4 regions of the Mycobacterium montefiorense genome follow, and region 4 is predicted to be linked to each of the others. Evidence: riboswitches for the same ligand, from Rfam matches in the RefSeq annotation. Region 4 holds a riboswitch; each other region holds the start of a gene.
What was found. Region 4 has a riboswitch for cobalamin ahead of H7K34_RS10920 (CbtB domain-containing protein). Riboswitches for the same ligand answer to the same signal wherever they lie in the genome.

Region 1: it holds a riboswitch for cobalamin, as region 4 does, so the genes downstream of both, metE (5-methyltetrahydropteroyltriglutamate--homocysteine S-methyltransferase) here and H7K34_RS10920 (CbtB domain-containing protein) in region 4, are expected to answer to the same signal.
Region 2: it holds a riboswitch for cobalamin, as region 4 does, so the genes downstream of both, H7K34_RS05800 (PPE family protein) here and H7K34_RS10920 (CbtB domain-containing protein) in region 4, are expected to answer to the same signal.
Region 3: it holds a riboswitch for cobalamin, as region 4 does, so the genes downstream of both, H7K34_RS16025 ((2Fe-2S)-binding protein) here and H7K34_RS10920 (CbtB domain-containing protein) in region 4, are expected to answer to the same signal.

Annotation. Positions count from the first base shown of each region.
Region 1 covers NZ_JACKVL010000007.1:161,986-166,192, reverse strand. The annotation lists gene H7K34_RS05430 (TetR/AcrR family transcriptional regulator) at 45-605, shown strand; gene H7K34_RS05425 (NAD(P)H-binding protein) at 645-1,286, shown strand; cobalamin riboswitch at 1,289-1,538, shown strand; gene metE (5-methyltetrahydropteroyltriglutamate--homocysteine S-methyltransferase) at 1,677-3,947, shown strand; gene H7K34_RS05415 (DUF3556 domain-containing protein) at 3,953-4,207, opposite strand, start outside.
Region 2 covers NZ_JACKVL010000007.1:246,180-250,386, reverse strand. The annotation lists gene pruA (L-glutamate gamma-semialdehyde dehydrogenase) at 1-334, opposite strand, end outside; gene H7K34_RS05805 (PucR family transcriptional regulator) at 418-2,016, shown strand; cobalamin riboswitch at 2,058-2,238, shown strand; gene H7K34_RS05800 (PPE family protein) at 2,368-4,008, shown strand; gene H7K34_RS05795 (hypothetical protein) at 4,151-4,207, shown strand, end outside.
Region 3 covers NZ_JACKVL010000013.1:567,847-572,053, reverse strand. The annotation lists gene miaB (tRNA (N6-isopentenyl adenosine(37)-C2)-methylthiotransferase MiaB) at 1-67, opposite strand, end outside; gene recX (recombination regulator RecX) at 112-633, opposite strand; gene recA (recombinase RecA) at 599-1,639, opposite strand; cobalamin riboswitch at 1,801-1,934, shown strand; gene H7K34_RS16025 ((2Fe-2S)-binding protein) at 1,977-2,654, shown strand; gene H7K34_RS16020 (DUF3046 domain-containing protein) at 2,669-2,863, opposite strand; gene H7K34_RS16015 (glycosyltransferase) at 2,887-4,053, opposite strand; gene H7K34_RS16010 (limonene-1,2-epoxide hydrolase) at 4,104-4,207, shown strand, end outside.
Region 4 covers NZ_JACKVL010000012.1:270,663-274,869, forward strand. The annotation lists gene clpC1 (ATP-dependent protease ATP-binding subunit ClpC) at 1-1,035, shown strand, start outside; gene H7K34_RS10915 (YbjQ family protein) at 1,115-1,492, shown strand; cobalamin riboswitch at 1,513-1,673, shown strand; gene H7K34_RS10920 (CbtB domain-containing protein) at 1,657-1,866, shown strand; gene H7K34_RS10925 (CbtA family protein) at 1,873-2,676, shown strand; gene H7K34_RS10930 (histidine phosphatase family protein) at 2,673-3,224, shown strand; gene H7K34_RS10935 (Cpe/LpqF family protein) at 3,225-4,207, opposite strand, start outside.

The DNA.
Region 1 (4,207 bases), on a different contig from region 4:
CGGTCTGCAACAGAGAGTGTCCTTGACCAAGGAGGTATCGGTCCGTGGCAGACGACGCTGTCGCCGGGATCCGCGCCGACGCCCTGCGCAATCGAGAGCACATCATTGAAGTTGCGCACGACGCCTTCGCCGCGTCGGGAACGACCTCGCTCAATGAGATCGCCAAACGAGCAGGCGTCGGTGCGGGAACGCTGTATCGCCATTTCCCCACCCGGGAAGCGTTGATCCTCGCGGTATACCGTCACGACGTCCAGCGACTTGTGGGTTCGGTGCCCAAGTTGCTGCAGGCTCACCCGCCGTTGGATGCGTTGCGTTTGTGGTTCCAGAAATTGGCAGATTACGTTCGCCTCAAACACGGTCTGGGCGACGCACTGCACAGTGCAGCGCTACAGGACGCGATCGACGAAACGTATACCCCGGTTGTCGCTGCAGTCGGCCAGCTGGTCGATGCCTGCATTACCGACGGGTCCCTTCGGCCGGACCTCGATCCCGCAGATGTTCTGCTGCTGATGGGTTTTCTGTGGCGGGTCGCAGACGGAGCAGAGGGAAAGCGGCAAGCCAAACGGATAATGGGCCTCGCAATCGAGGGACTGCGGAGCAGCTGACCGGGCCGCCGCGGGGGTTCTGACGCGTACGGTCGGGGTATGGCTCGAATCCTCGTCATCGGCGGCCACGGCAAGGTTGCGCTGCAGCTCGCCCGCATCCTGACCGAACGCGGCGACGAGGTCAGTTCGGTCTTCCGCAATCCCGACCATTCCGACGAGGTCGCCGCCACCGGCGCCAAACCGGTGGTGGCCGACATCGAGCAGCTCGATACGAATGCCCTGGCCGATCTGTTGACCGGGCACGACGCCGTCGTCTTCGCGGCCGGAGCGGGCGGCGGCGATCCGGCGCGAACGTATGCCGTCGACCGTGATGCCGCAATCCGGGTGATCGACGCCGCCGGGCAGGCGGGCATCAACCGGTTCGTGATGGTGTCGTACTTCGGCGCGGGGCCGGATCACGGCGTGCCGCAGGGCGATCCGTTCTTCGCCTACGCGGAGGCCAAGGCCGCCGCCGATGCCCACTTGCGGGCCAGCGAACTGGACTGGACGGTGTTGGGTCCCGGCAGGCTCACCCTGGAGCCGGCGACCGGTCGCATCGTCGCCGGCCAGGGCAAGGGCGAGGTATCCCGCGCCGATGTCGCGCTCGTGGTGGCTGCCGCCCTTGCCAACGATTCGACCCTGCGGCGGACCATCGAATTCAACAACGGGGACATCCCGATCGCAGTGGCGTTGGCGGGCTGACTAAACTACTCCTCGCAGCTGGTCTGCTTGCGCCGCACCCGCGGCGCCGGCATCGAACGAAGCAACGTGAGTAACGCTTCGTAAGAGGGAACCCGGTGAGAATCCGGGACTGTCCCGCAACGGTATGCAGGAACGACCGCCGTCAGAGTTTCTGGCAAGCACTGGTCTTACGACTGGGAAGCGACGGCCACTAGGAGCACCACCCGGTGCGCGCCTGCAAGTCCGGAGACCTGCCAGCTGTGCCGGGCGCGCCGCGCCCGGCGGCTCATCGCCTCGTGGAATGGGCGCTAGGCTGCAGCCGTTGCGATACGTGCACAGGGTGCGCACCGCTACCGGATCGGCTGCATGTCCGCCGGCGGTGACCTCCACGCCGATTGAAGGACGAATATCGTGACCCCTCAAGCATTCACAGCGACAGTTGTCGGCTCTCCGCGCATCGGCCCGAAACGGGAACTCAAACGCGCGACCGAGGGCTACTGGGCAGGACGCACCAGCCGAGCCGACCTCGAAAACATTGCCGCCACCTTGCGGCGCGACACCTGGAAGCGCCTGGCCGACGCGGGCCTGGACTCGGTGCCGGTGAACACCTTCTCCTACTACGACCAGATGCTCGACACCGCGGTCATGCTGGGCGCATTGCCGGCTCGCGCCGCGCAGGTTCCCGACGAGCTGGACCGCTACTTCGCCGCGGCGCGCGGCAACAAAGACGTCGCGCCGCTGGAAATGACCAAGTGGTTCGACACCAACTACCACTACATCGTTCCCGAGATCGAGCCTGCGACGAAGTTCTCGCTGAATCCGGACAAGGTGCTCTCCGAGCTCAAAGAGGCTCAAGGGCAGGGAATTCCAGCGCGTCCAGTCGTGATCGGCCCGGTCACCTTCCTGTTGCTGAGCAAGGGCGTCAACGGTGGCGGCGCGCCGATCGAGCGGCTGCAGGAGCTGCTACCGATTTACTCCGAGCTGCTGTCGCTGCTGGCCGACAACGGCGCGCAGTGGGTACAGATCGACGAGCCGGCTCTGGTCACCGACATCTCCCCCGATGCCCCCGCGCTGGCCAAAGCCGTGTACAACGCGCTGGGCAAGGTGAGCAACCGGCCCGCCATTTACGTCGCCACCTACTTCGGTGATCCCGGCGACTCATTGGGAGCGCTGGCCCGCACACCCGTCGAGGCGATCGGCGTCGACCTGGTTTACGGTGCCGACACCGCGATCGCCGCGGTGCCCGAGCTGGCCAACAAGACACTGGTGGCCGGTGTCGTCGATGGACGCAACATCTGGCGCACCGATTTGCAGGCGGCGCTGAGCAAGCTGGCGACGCTACTGGGTTCGGCGGCCAACGTCGCCGTCTCGACGTCGTGCTCGACGCTGCACGTGCCGTACTCGCTGGAACCGGAGACCGGCCTCGACGACGCGCTGCGCAGTTGGCTGGCGTTCGGTCAGGAGAAGGTCGCCGAGGTGGTGGCGCTGTCCCGAGCGCTGCATGAGGGCCGCGACGCGGTCGCCGAGGAGATCGAGGCCTCCAACGCCGCGGCGGCCTCCCGGAAGAAGGATCCGCGGCTGCACAATGACAAGCTCCGGGCTCGCATCGACTCGATCGTGACGTCCGGTACGCACCGCGGCGACGCCGCGCAGCGGCGCACCAGCCAGGAAGAGCGGCTGCACCTGCCGCCGCTGCCGACCACCACGATCGGCTCGTTCCCGCAGACCGTAGAGATCCGCAAGGCCCGCGCCGCGCTGGTCGCCGGTGAGATCGACGAGGCCGAATACGACCGCAGGATGAAGCAGGAGATCTCCGACGTCATCAAGCTGCAGGAAGGCCTCGGCATCGATGTGCTGGTGCACGGCGAGCCGGAGCGCAACGACATGGTGCAGTACTTCGCCGAGCAGCTGGACGGATTCTTCGCCACCAAGAACGGCTGGGTGCAGTCCTACGGCAGCCGCTGCGTGCGGCCGCCGGTCCTTTTCGGTGACGTGATCCGCGAGCAGCCGATGACGGTGGAATGGGCCAAGTACGCGCAGTCCCTGACCGAAAAGCCGGTCAAGGGCATGCTGACCGGCCCGGTCACGATCCTGGCCTGGTCGTTCGTCCGCGACGACCAGCCGTTGGCCGACACCGCCAACCAGGTGGCGCTGGACATCCGCGACGAGACGGTGGATCTGCAGTCCGCCGGCATCGCGGTGATCCAGGTCGACGAGCCCGCACTGCGCGAGCTGCTGCCACTGCGTCGCGCTGATCAGGACGAGTACCTGAGCTGGGCGGTCGGGTCGTTCCGGCTGGCCACTTCCGGCGTCGATGACTCGACCCAGATCCACACGCACCTGTGCTATTCGGAGTTCGGCGAGGTGATCGGAGCCATCGCGGACCTGGACGCCGATGTCACGTCGATCGAGGCGGCTCGCTCACACATGGAGGTGCTGGACGACCTGAACTCGGTCGGCTTCGCCAACAGTGTTGGCCCGGGCGTCTACGACATCCACTCGCCGCGGGTGCCGAGCACCGGCGAGATGGCCGAGTCGCTGCGGGCGGCGCTGCGGGCCGTTCCGGCGGAGCGGCTGTGGGTCAACCCCGACTGCGGGTTGAAGACGCGCAACACCGACGAGGTGAACGCCTCGCTGCAGAACATGGTTGCCGCCGCGCAGGAAGTCCGCGCGGGGGTCTAAGCGGTTTACTCCGCTTGCTCGGACAGCACCTGGACCGGCACATCGTCGGCCCAGGGCTGCCGGGTGACCATGTCCGAGACTTTGACGATGCCGCGCTCGAACTCGCCTGTCGCGGCGTCCACCAGCCGATAGGACTGGGTCTGGCGGTGGATCGGCTGAGCGTCGAGTAGCACGACCCGCACTTCGCCAGGCAGGAAGCCGCAGCGCTGCTGCATCGCGGCGATCAACTGCTCGTTGTGCATATGGCCGTCGCCGAAATT
Region 2 (4,207 bases), on a different contig from region 4:
CGGCGGCCCGCAGGAACACGGCGGCGCGCTCGTCGAAAGGCATTGCCGACCAGTCCTTCTTCGCGGCCATCGCGGCTTCGATGGCCGCGACCGCGTCGGCGTGCCCGGCGTTGGTCAGGGTGCCCAGCGTGGCGGCGTGCCGGTGCGGCTGGACGACATCGATGCGTTCACCGTCCCCCATTCGGTGCGAACCGGCGATGACATGCGGGAGGTCGATCGGATGATCCGCCAGCTCGGCCAGTTCGACGTGCAGGCGGGCGCGTTCGGGAGAGTGCGAGGCGTAGTCGTGGACCGGCTCGTTGACCGGTGTCGGCACCTGGGTGATCGCATCCATGCTGCCAGGATCCTCGGCACCGCCCCTCATACTGTTAGCTGATCGGATAAGATCATCCGGGCTTTGTAGTAGAATCGGACAACATGCGGGTGCCTGGGGTTGGACTGGGCCAGCTGCTGTTGGCGCTGGATGCGACGCTGGTCAGCCTGGTGGACGCCCCGCGCGGCCTGGACCTGCCGGTGGGGTCGGCGGCGCTGATCGATTCCGACGACGTCCGTCTGGGCCTGGCGGCGGCCGCCGGGTTGGCCGACGTGTTCTTTCTGCTCGGCGTCAGCGACGACGAGGCGCTGCGATGGATCGACAAGCAGGCTCGCGAGCGCGCCCCGGTGGCGATCTTCGCCAAGGAGCCGTCGACCGCACTGGTGATCAAGGCCGTCGCGGTGGGGTCGGCGGTGGTGGCCGTGGAACCGCAGGCCCGCTGGGAGCGGATCTATCAATTGGTCAACCACGTCTTGGAGCACCACGGCGATCGGGCCGATCCGATGGACGACTCCGGCACCGACCTGTTCGGCTTGGCGCAGTCACTGGCTGACCGCATCCACGGCATGGTCAGCATCGAAAACGCGCAGTCGCACGTGCTCGCCTACTCGGCCTCCAACGACGAGGCCGACGAGCTGCGCCGGCTGTCCATCCTGGGCCGGGCCGGGCCGCCCGAACATCTCGAGTGGATCGGCCAGTGGGGCATCTTCGACGCGCTGCGGGCCAGCGGCGAGGTGGTCCGCGTCGACGAACGTCCGGAGTTGCGCCTGCGGCCGAGGCTGGCGATCGGCATCTATCAGCCGCCGGCCGGGCCGCGGCGACCGCCGGTGTTCGCCGGCACTATCTGGGTGCAGCAGGGGTCGGCGCCGCTGGCCGACGACGCCGAGGAGATATTGCGCGGCGCGGCGGTGCTGGCCGCCCGGATCATGTTCCGGCTGGCGGCCCGGCCATCGACGCATGCGCGACGGGTGCAGCAACTGCTCGGCCTCACCGACGGCGAACCGGCCGACGTGGCGGGGATCGCCCGCGAACTGGGCCTGGCCACTGACGGTACCGCCGCGCTGATCGCCTGGGACGCGAAGGACGCCGGTCCCCGTCACCCGCGGCTGACCGACGTTTTAGCGTTGAGCGCCAGCGCTTTTCGCCGAGACTCCCAGGTAGCCTCGGATGGCGCGCGCATCTATGTGTTGCTGCCCCAGACCTCGGCGGCCCGGTCGGTCACCTCGTGGGTCCGCGGCACGATCAACGCATTGCGCACCGAACTCGGAGTTGAGCTGCGGGCCGCCATCGCCGCGCCGGTCGCCGGTTTGGCCGGCGTTGCCGCGGCGCGCAGCGAGGTCGATCGCGTGCTCGATAGCGCTGAGCGACACCCGATTTCGATCGGACAAGTGACCTCGCTGGCCGAGGCACGCACTACCGTCCTGCTCGACGAGATCGTCACGTTGGTCGGATCCGACGAGCGGTTGGTCGATCCCCGGATACGCGACCTGCGGACCCGCGACCCGGTGCTGGCCGAGACTCTTCGGGTCTACCTGGATAGCTTCGGCGACTTCGCGGCGGCCGCGCAGTGGCTGCAGGTCCATCCCAACACGGTTCGCTATCGCGTGCGCCGGATCGAGAAGCGGCTGTCGACCTCACTGGGTGATCCCGAGGTGCGGCTGCTGTTTTCCCTGGGGCTGCGGCTGCTGGAACGCTCGGCGTGATCCGCGCTTCCTCTCGCCCGATTCGGCCCTCGTTCGCTTGGGCGCAACGGATGCGACAATGTCACCCGTAAGGTGATGACGATGTAGGAAGCCGGTGCGAATCCGGCGCGGTCCCGCCACTGTCATCGGGGAGCGACCCTCAACTGCCACGACCAGCAGGCCGGAAGGCGAGGCGAGCAGCGATCCGAGAGCCAGGACACTCGCGTCATTGCGTCCTGCTACCCGGGGCGGAGTACCCCGAGAGAGCTGTCAAACGTAGATGTCACGTTCTGCATGGGTGGACTTTGTCGTCCCCACCCGCCATTTGATCATTCCCGCAAGGGTTTTCGTTATAACGCAGGGCGCCGACCGATGACCGCGCCGATCTGGATGGCCGAACCTCCGGAGGTGCATTCGGCGCTGCTCAGCAGCGGGCCAGGGCCCGGCCCCTTGCTGGCCGTCGCGTTGACGTGGGGCGCATTGAGCGTCGAATATGCGCAGACGGCGGCCGAGCTGACCGCACTGTTGGGCGCTGTGCAGGCCGGAACCTGGGACGGCCCGACGGCCGCGACATACGTGGACGCGCACGCACCCTATCTGGCCTGGTTGGAACAGGCCAGCGCCGTCAGCGCGGCAATCGCGGCCGAGCACGAACTCACGGCCACCGCCTACACGGCGGCATTGGCGACGATGCCGTCCCTGCCGGAGCTGGCCGCCAACCACGCGACCCACGGCGCCCTGACGGCAACCAACTTCTTCGGCCTCAACACCATTCCGATCGCGCTGAACGAAGCCGACTATGCGCGCATGTGGGTCCAGGCCGCCACCGTAATGAGCACCTACCAGGGTGTTGCGACAGCAGCGGTGGCCGCCGCACCGGAAATCGAACCGGCGCCACAGGTCATGGCGGCCGACACGCCGGCGGCCGCGTCGTCCCTACCGCCCAATCGGCAGAGCCAGATCCTGGAATGGTTGGACCGGATCGGGTTCGGCGACTTCTACAGGAAGTTCATCCAGCCGCTCATAGATTTGCTGAAGGACAACCCGTTCTTTCGGGCCCTGTTCTCCGGATTCAACCCGTGGCGGCCCGTCCTCGGCAATCCGCTGAGCTTCCTCAGCCCTTTCAACATCGCGTTTGCGCTCGGCTATCCGATGGATTTCGGATCGTACTTCGCCTTTCTGGCGCAGACCTTTTCGTTCATCGCGGCCGACCTGGCGGCGGCGTTCGCGTCGGGCAATCCGGCGACCATCTTCTGGACTCTGTTGTTCGCCGCCATCGAAGCCATCGGCACGATCATCACCGACACCATCGCATTGCTCAAGACGTTGCTCGAACAGACGCTGGTGCTGATCCCGATCATCCTGCCGCTCCTGACTGTGTCCATGGTGCCGTTGGCGCTCCCCGCGCTGGCGGGCGGCTTGGCGGCCTTGACGGGTTTGGCAGGGCTGCCCGCCATCCCGGTGGTGCCGATCGTCGTGGCCCCCGCATTCGTCCCGGCGGCACTGGCACCCACCCCGCCTCCGCCGCCGGCTCCGGCTCCGGCCCCCGCGTCCGCCCCAGCTCCGGCGCCTGCGGCGGCCCCCGCGCCCCCGACCCCGGGCGCCCCGCCATCGGCACCACCCGTCACCACCATCGAAGGGCTGTCCTACCTGCTCGGTGGCCTGACCGCGGACGCCAAGCGGGCGGCAACCGCCGACGCCAGTGCGAGGAAGGCGGCCAAGCCGGGCATCGTGGCGGCAGTTGTGGTGGCACAGCCCGACGAACGGACTCCGGATCGGCGCCGTCGCCGGGCGAAGGCCAAACAACTCGGCCGCGGCTATGAATACCTGGACCTGGAGTCAGGGCCGTCGCCGGTGGCTGCGGATCGCGCCCTCCGGAACCCGGGCTTCTCCGGCACCAGGCCCACCGAGACCGCCACGGCGCCAGCCGGATTAACGGTGCTGGAAGACGATGCGTTCGGCGGCGGCCCGCGCATGCCGATGATGCCGGGCACGTGGGACCCCGACTCCTAGAACCGCACCGGCCGTCGGGCGCCCGTCGATTGCCATAACTCGTCGGATACCGGGTCTTGACCTGCGCTTTGCGGAGTGCGATTGTCCAACATTGACGGTAATGAAGAGTCGGCTGTGGGGGGCCTGGCTAAAAGGGGGGATCATGAGCCGTTCCATCATTGTGGGCATCTGCACGGCGATCACGAATGTATCTGCAGCC
Region 3 (4,207 bases), on a different contig from region 4:
AGGTGCGCGCCGACCCAGCCACGGCCCCGGAGAGGCTCGCGGCGTCTGGCGCCACTGTCGAAGTCACGGGGCCATGCTACGGCGACCGGGGCCGAGGGCATTAACCCGCAGCTAGACCCGGCGGCGTTCTCGTTCGGCGTTCAGCTCGGCGAGGACGACCTCGCAGGCCAGGTTCTGGCTATAGCCACGGCGCGCCAGCATCCCCACCAGCCGTCGAGTGATCCGCGCGTCGTCCCCGCTCAGCGTCTCCCGTCGTAGCTTGGCCTGTACCAGTTCTTCGGCCCGGCCTCGCTCTGCACCGGCGTCGATCCCGGCCAGCACCGTGGTGATGACCTCTTTGTCGACACCTTTGGTGTGCAGCTCGGCGGCCAAGGCGTGCTTGCTCTTTCCCACCCTGGCGTGCCGGGACTGCACCCACTGTTCGGCGAAGTCCCGGTCATTCACCAACCCGACAGCGGCCAGCCGATCGAGCACCCGGGCACTGACGTCGCCGGGGTATCCGCGTTTCGCGAGCTGGCCGGACAACTCGGCCCTGGTGCGCGCCCTCGCGGTGAGCAGGCGCAGGCACAACGCCCGCGCCTGCTCTTCGCGGGCAGGCTCAGAAATCGACGGGGGCGGGGAGGACGTCGTCATCGGTCACCACCGCACCGATGCCCATCTTTTCCTTGATCTTCTTCTCGATCTCGTTGGCGATATCGCCGTTCTCCATCAAGAAGTTGCGGACGTTCTCCTTACCCTGGCCGAGCTGTTCGCCCTCGTAGGTGAACCAGGAACCGGACTTGCGGACGAAGCCCTGGTCCACGCCCATGTCGATCAGCGAGCCTTCCCGGCTGATGCCCCGACCGTAGAGAATGTCGAACTCGGCCTGCTTGAACGGCGGTGCCACCTTGTTCTTGACCACCTTGACCCTGGTGCGGTTACCGACCGCGTCGGTGCCGTCCTTGAGCGTCTCGATCCGGCGCACATCCAGGCGCACCGATGCGTAGAACTTCAAGGCCTTTCCACCCGTGGTGGTTTCCGGACTGCCGAACATCACCCCGATCTTCTCGCGGAGCTGGTTGATGAAGATCGCCGTGGTTCCCGAATTATTCAGCGCGCCAGTCATTTTCCGCAACGCCTGACTCATCAGCCGGGCTTGCAGCCCGACGTGGCTGTCACCCATCTCGCCTTCCAGTTCCGCACGCGGCACCAGCGCGGCCACCGAGTCGATGACCAGGATGTCGAGTGCGCCGGAGCGGATCAGCATGTCGGCGATCTCAAGGGCCTGCTCACCGGTGTCGGGCTGGCTGACCAGCAGGGAATCGGTGTCGACGCCGAGCTTCTTGGCGTAGTCCGGGTCCAGGGCGTGCTCGGCGTCAATGAACGCCGCGACGCCGCCGGCGGCCTGAGCGTTGGCCACCGCGTGCAGGGCGACGGTGGTCTTACCCGAGGACTCCGGGCCGTAGATCTCCACGACCCGGCCGCGCGGCAGGCCGCCGATGCCCAAGGCCACGTCCAGCGCGATGGATCCAGTCGGAATGATCGAGATCGGTTGACGTGTCTCTTCGCCGAGACGCATCACCGAGCCTTTGCCGTAGCTCTTCTCGATCTGGGCCATCGCCAGCTCGAGAGCCTTCTCGCGGTCGGGGGCTTGCGCCATGGTGCCTCTCCTATAGTCGATGTGTTCGATGACCGGTTTCGGTCGGTTGGGCGAGACATTAGAGATGGCCACCGACAAGTCGACATCTCCGAACGATCACCACAGTAGCCGAACACCTGTTCGATTCAAGTTCGACACGCCGCGCGTGTGGCAACATCGGCTACCGAAAGGGCGTCGACGGGCCTGCAGGAAAAAGCTGAGGAAACCGGTGCGAATCCGGTGCGGTCCCGCCACTGTGATCGGGCGTCGCATTGCGACCCGAGAGCCAGATACTCACCGTCGGCGCTTCCTCACTAGACGCTGGGGCGGACCTCCCCAGAGAGGGTGGCGCGCACGCATGGATATCTCCTGCGAGCTTGCCCAAATATCTTCCTACAAAGGATTTTTCGCGCTCACGGTGGGCGGCACCGGAGCAGGGTGGCATCCGGTCCGACAGGACTACGCCGACGGCTTCACCGGTTTGATCGACACCACCGCGCAGCACTACCACACGACTGACCTACGGATCGGCGCCTCGCTGGTTCATCTCGGCCATGCCACCCGGCTGTGGTCACCGGTGCTGGCATGCGCTTTGGCCCACGACGTTGTTCCAGACCTCGACGACCTGCAACGTGCCGACGACGGGGCGCCGCTGCGCATGCCCGAACCCATCGGAACAGCGGTGCCGGAAATCTCCGCGGAGTTGTTGTACGGCGTTGTGGTGCAACAACATATGCAGCCGTTCGAGGCAGGTCTGCGGGTCAAGCTGGCGCCTGTCCTGCTGGCAGGCAATATCGCGTCCGCACTCGTCGGCGCGTCGCGGGCGCTGCTCGTGGCCCGGCCCGACCTGCGCGCACGGATTGTCGAGATCACCGGTTCCCTGCTGGACACCGGCGTGCTGTCCGGATCCGGTGCTATCAGCGGCTCGCATCTGGGCTTCAAGCGCAACAGCTGCTGCCTGTTCTATCGCCTCCCGGGGCGAGCAGTGTGCGGCGACTGCGTCTTTCGCCAGGCACCACGATCAAGCCGGAGATGAGTATGCGAAAAAGCTCACCACTGCTCGCGGGGCACATCGAAGTCGACGCACAACGCCCGCCAGACATCGCGAGGTTCGACGCCGTCTTCGATCGCCTGCGACGCGGTTCGGCCGTCAAAACCGGGCAGCACGTGGTCTACCAGCACCGAAGCGCCGTACGCGGTGCCGAACCGCAGCACCACCCGCTCGTTGAACTCCGTCAGCCGCACGCCAGCCAACATACCGATCGCAGTCATCCCGCGAGCGCCAGCGCTCGGTGGCATATCCGCACCGGGTCGGCGACGCGGTGGATGCCGGCCGCGGCCGTGCGTGCGGCCTCGCGGTAGCGGGGTGCCGACAACACTTCGCTGACCGCCTGGACCAACGCGTCGGCCGTCAACGGCCGGATCAGCCGCGCGCTCCCCTGGCGCATCACCCGATTGGCGATCTCCCACTGGTCGCCGCCGCCGGGCACCACCACCAGCGGCACCCCGGCCAGCAGCGTTTTGGCCACCATTCCATGGCCGCCGCCACAGATCACCACATCGGCATGCGCCAACAGCTCGTCCTGGCGTCCCAGCCCGACCACCGCCCACGACGGCACCGTCAGCTCCGGTCCGTCCAGCCGCGACACCAACAGACGCGATCCCGCCGGCAGCGTCTCGCCCGGCGTCAAGCACGCCAGCGCAACCTCGGCGAGACCCTCGGTGCCGATCAATGCGGTCGACGGCGCGACCACAACCACCGGCCCCGAGCCGGCCGGGACCTCGAGGATCTGATCGGTCGGCTCGAAGTGCAGCGGCCCGACCACGACGGCCTCGGCCGGCCAGTCCGGCCGGGAAACCTCCAGCGCGGGCAGTGTGGCGATCAGCCGCCGCAGCGGCCCCCGATCGCGCGCCGGCAACCCGATCTCGACGCGGGATCTCTCACGTTGCTGCTGGCCCGCGCGCACGGAACGCGCCGTCATCGCCCGCATCGCGGCATCACGCAGCCGGCCGCGAATGCCGGTCGCCGGGGCTAGCCCGCTGCCGATCGGCGGCAACCCCTTCGACGGCAGATACAGCGGATGCGGGTTCAGCTCGATCCACGGGATGTCCAGTAGCTCGGCGGCCATGCCGCCGCCGGCGGTGATCACGTCGGACACCACCAGGTCGGGTGCCAGGTCGCGCAGCGCCGGCACGTTGAGCACCGCCATCCGCGCCGCGCGCCGGTGGATTCGGGCCCCGGCGTCGAGGTCTTCATCGGTCGCCGCGAGCCCGTCGAGTGCGACAGCCGCGATGCCCACGTCGCGGGCGGCTTGGATCCATTCCTCGCCGGTGAACAGGGTGGCTTCGTCGCCCGCGTCCCGGAAACGCTGACACAGCGCGATCGCGGGAAACGCGTGCCCAGGATCCGGCCCGGCGACCACGGCGACTCGCACCGCCTTACCCTGCCACAGCGGCCGACCGGCACGCGCCCTACGCTGGCACCATGACCGAGCTGACCGGAACAGCCGTCGCGAACACGCGCACGGTCGAGACTTTTCTGAACGCCTTAATGGATGCGGACTACGAAACCGCGGATGCCTCATTGGA
Region 4 (4,207 bases):
GAGGCCGAGACCACGCGCCTGCTGCGTATGGAGGACGAACTACACAAGCGCATCATCGGTCAGGTCGATGCCGTCAAGGCCGTCTCCAAGGCGATTCGCCGTACCCGCGCCGGGCTGAAAGACCCCAAACGCCCGTCGGGCTCGTTCATCTTCGCCGGCCCGTCGGGTGTCGGTAAGACCGAACTGTCCAAGGCGCTGGCCAACTTCCTGTTCGGCGACGACGACGCGCTCATCCAGATCGACATGGGCGAATTCCACGACCGGTTTACCGCGTCGCGGCTGTTCGGTGCTCCGCCCGGATATGTCGGCTACGAAGAGGGTGGCCAGCTCACCGAGAAGGTGCGCCGCAAGCCGTTTTCCGTGGTGCTGTTCGACGAGATCGAGAAGGCGCACCAGGAGATCTACAACAGCCTGTTGCAGGTGCTCGAGGATGGTCGGCTCACCGACGGGCAGGGCCGCACGGTGGACTTCAAGAACACCGTGCTGATCTTCACGTCCAACCTCGGCACCTCCGACATCTCCAAGCCGGTGGGCCTGGGCTTCACCCAGGGTGGCGGCGAGAACGACTACGAGCGGATGAAGCAGAAGGTCAACGACGAGCTGAAGAAGCACTTCCGCCCCGAGTTCCTCAACCGCATCGACGACATCATCGTCTTCCACCAGCTGACTCGTGACGAGATCATCCAAATGGTCGACCTGATGATCGAACGCGTCGGCAAGCAGCTCAAGACCAAGGACATGGCGATGGAGCTGACCGACAAGGCCAAGTCGTTGCTGGCCAAGCGCGGCTTCGACCCGGTGCTGGGTGCTCGCCCGCTGCGGCGCACCATCCAGCGCGAGATCGAGGACCAGCTCTCCGAGAAGATCCTCTTCGACGAGGTCGGTCCCGGTCAGGTCGTTACCGTCGACGTGGACAACTGGGACGGCGAAGGTGCCGGCGAGGACGCGGTGTTCACGTTCGCCGGAGCGCGCAAGCCGCCGGCCGAGCCGGAACTGACGAAAGCCGGAGCGCACGCCGCGCCCGACAGCCAGTAGCACTACAGCAAAACGGGTGGTTAGTCTCTGACCGGACTAACCACCCGTTTTGCTGTGCTGAGAGCTAAGGGGTTCGGCTGTGCTGATCGTCACCACGAATGACCTTCCGGGCTGGGAGATTCGGCGCGTCTGCGGCGAAGTGTTCGGACTGACCGTTCGCTCGCGCAATGCGTTCGCCCAGTTCGGTGCCGGGCTGAAGTCGATGTTCGGCGGCGAACTGGCCGGCATGACCAAGAATCTCGCCGAGAGTCGCAACGAGGCGATGGGTCGGCTGATCGCCGAGGCGCGCAACCGCGGCGGCAACGCGATCATCGCGATGCGGTTCGACACCACTGAGATCGGCGACGTGTGGACCGAGATCTGCGCCTACGGCACGGCAGTGGAGGCGGTGCCGGTTACGGATGCCGCGAAGTACACCGCCAGCCAACTGGGCTACGGCGGACAGCCCGCGCAGTAGTGATTGGTTCTACTGTGCAGTCCGATTAGACTGACGACTGTTATCAGTTATTGCTGATGGGCAACGGAATCTGGTGAAATTCCAGAACGGTCGCGCCACTGTGGAGAGTCAGACCCGGAACCCGTCACGAAGGTGGGACGCGTCATTCCCAGAAGGAGTCAGCAGTGTCCAGTTCTGAGACGACCCGCGCACGCGCGATAGATTTGTCGGCGTCGAGCGCCGCGCTCTGGTTGGCGGCAACCGCTTTCCTGGCGTTGTTGGCGATTTACTTCGTCGGCGTCGATCAAGGTGCCGTGTCGCTGTTTGGCAGCGACACGCATGTGCACGAATTCGTGCACGATGCGCGCCACCTCCTCGGCTTCCCCTGCCACTGATCCGGCGTGGAGAAGCGTCTGATCGGACGCGGGCTGCTGGCGGGCGCAATCGGCGCCGTGCTGGCATTCGTATTCGCCCGTCTGTGTGCCGAACCCGTAATCGCCCGGGCGATCGACTTCGAAGACGGTCGTACCGACGCCGAGAATGCCCACGGTGTGCATGAGCATGGCGCGGAGCTGTTCACCCGCGGCGTGCAGTCCAACCCCGGACTGGGCTTTGGTGTGCTGATTTTTGGTGTCGCCATGGGTGCGCTGTTCGCCGTGCTGTTCTGCGTCACCTATGCCCGCACTGCAGGCCGTGCGGAAAGCCCTGCGCCGCGCCAACTTTCGCTGCTTCTGGCGGTGGGTGCCTTCGTGGCGGTCTACCTGGTGCCGTTCGTGAAATATCCGCCGAACCCGCCCGCCGTCGGTCAGTCCGATACCATCGGGGCCCGCACCGGCTGGTATCTGCTGATGGTGCTGGCGTCGGTGGTGCTGGCGAGCGGGGCGGTGTTGCTGGCCCGGCGACTGGCTGACCGATTCGGCCGGTGGAATTCACGGCTGCTCGCGGCCGGGGCTTACCTGGTCGCCGTCGTGGTGGTGATGGTGGCGTTACCAACGGTGGACGAGACGCCCGCGCCGTTGCGCGACGCCTCCGGCACGATCATCTACCCGGGCTTTCCCGCCGATGTGCTCTACGAATTCAGGCTGCTGTCGTTGGGCACGCAGCTGCTGCTGTGGGTCACCATCGGCCTGGTCTTTGCGATACTTGCCGATCGGTTGCTGACAGAGCGCTCCGAGAACGGACGGGTATCGAGCATCGCGGCGTGACGGAGGTCGTCCGGCTGACCCTGGTGTCGCACGCGATGACCGACGCGATGGCGGCGGTACGCTTTCCGGCCGACGAGCCGCTCAACGAAACCGGGTGTCGGCAGGCGAAAGCCGCTGTGGGCCTTGATAGCCCCGGGACACGTCACCTCGCCGGACCCGAGCGGCGCGCCCGCCAAACCGCGGAGCTACTCGGGTTGCAGGCCACGGCCGAGCCGCGGTTGGCCGACCTCGACTGTGGCAGCTGGCGTGGACAGACACTCGGTGCCGTGGCCGCGGCGGACCTTGAGGTGTGGCTGACCGAACCGGCATGCGCGCCGCACGGCGGGGAATCCGTCGTCGACCTCACCGAGCGGGTGGCTGGATGGCTGGCGTCGTTGATCGAAGAACCTTCGCGAATCGTTGCGGTGACCCATCCGGCAGTGATCCGGGCGGCGATCCTGGTGGCTCTCGGCATTGGGCCGAAGTCGTTCTGGCGCATCGATATTGCACCGGTTGCCGCAACGACGATGCATTACCGCAACGACTGCTGGACGCTGCGGCTGCACTGACTACTGCGGCGCGATCAGCGCGAACGCCCGCTTGGCGACCTGCAGCATCCAGCCCGTTACCTTCGGCCCATGATCGCGCGGCCAATTCAGCTGGAAGCTGACGACCCACGGCTGTTGCATCTTGTCGACGGCATACCAGCTGAAGGTCAGATCGCCTGGCAGGCCACCGGCTTTCGCCCCGATATAGGGCCAAACATTTCGGTCCAGCTGGATACCCGAGACCGCGGACAGGATCTGCTTGATCGGTGCAGCCTCGCCGACCGCGTCGGCTTGCAGCGCCGCATGGACTCGGCAGATGTCCTCGGCGCTGCCGTACCACTCCGCTCCGTACGCCGACGCCGGGGTGTGGGCGCGAGCCGGATCAGGTTCATACGGTGCTGAATTCGCCTGTGCCAGCAGCTGGGCGCGGACCTGCGGGGCCGCGTTCTGCCACTGGCTGCGCAGATCCGGTCGGCCCCAGCCGATGGAGAACAGCTCGTACATCGTGGGGAAGGGAGTCATGCTGGCCGGATCGTGATGGCCGGCCGTGGCGAGCGCGGATTCGATGGCGCGCGTGCCCATTCTTTCGATCAGCAAATCGGTAGCCATGTTGTCGCTGTTGGCGATCATCTTCGCGGCCGCGGTGCGCACCGAAACGTGGTCGCCCGGAGCAAGTCCCAAGCCCGACGAACCCACCGCCTTGCTCTTTTCGGTGACTGTCAACTGATCGTCCCAGGACACCGTGTGGTTGCGAATTGCGCCCGCCAATGCGTGCAACACGTAAAGCTTGAAAATCGATGCCAGCGGCAGAGATTCGCCGGTATTGGTGCCCACCACCGGATCGCAGCGGCCATTGTCGACCTTGGCGACCTGATAGGAGTACCGCGCACCGGTCTTGCTCAGCGTGGCGTCGATGTCACGCCATGAGGTGATGGTCGGCGGCAGTGTCTCGAGCTCAAACCGATCAACCCGCCCGACGTCGTCGGTGTGAATCCGGATGTCTT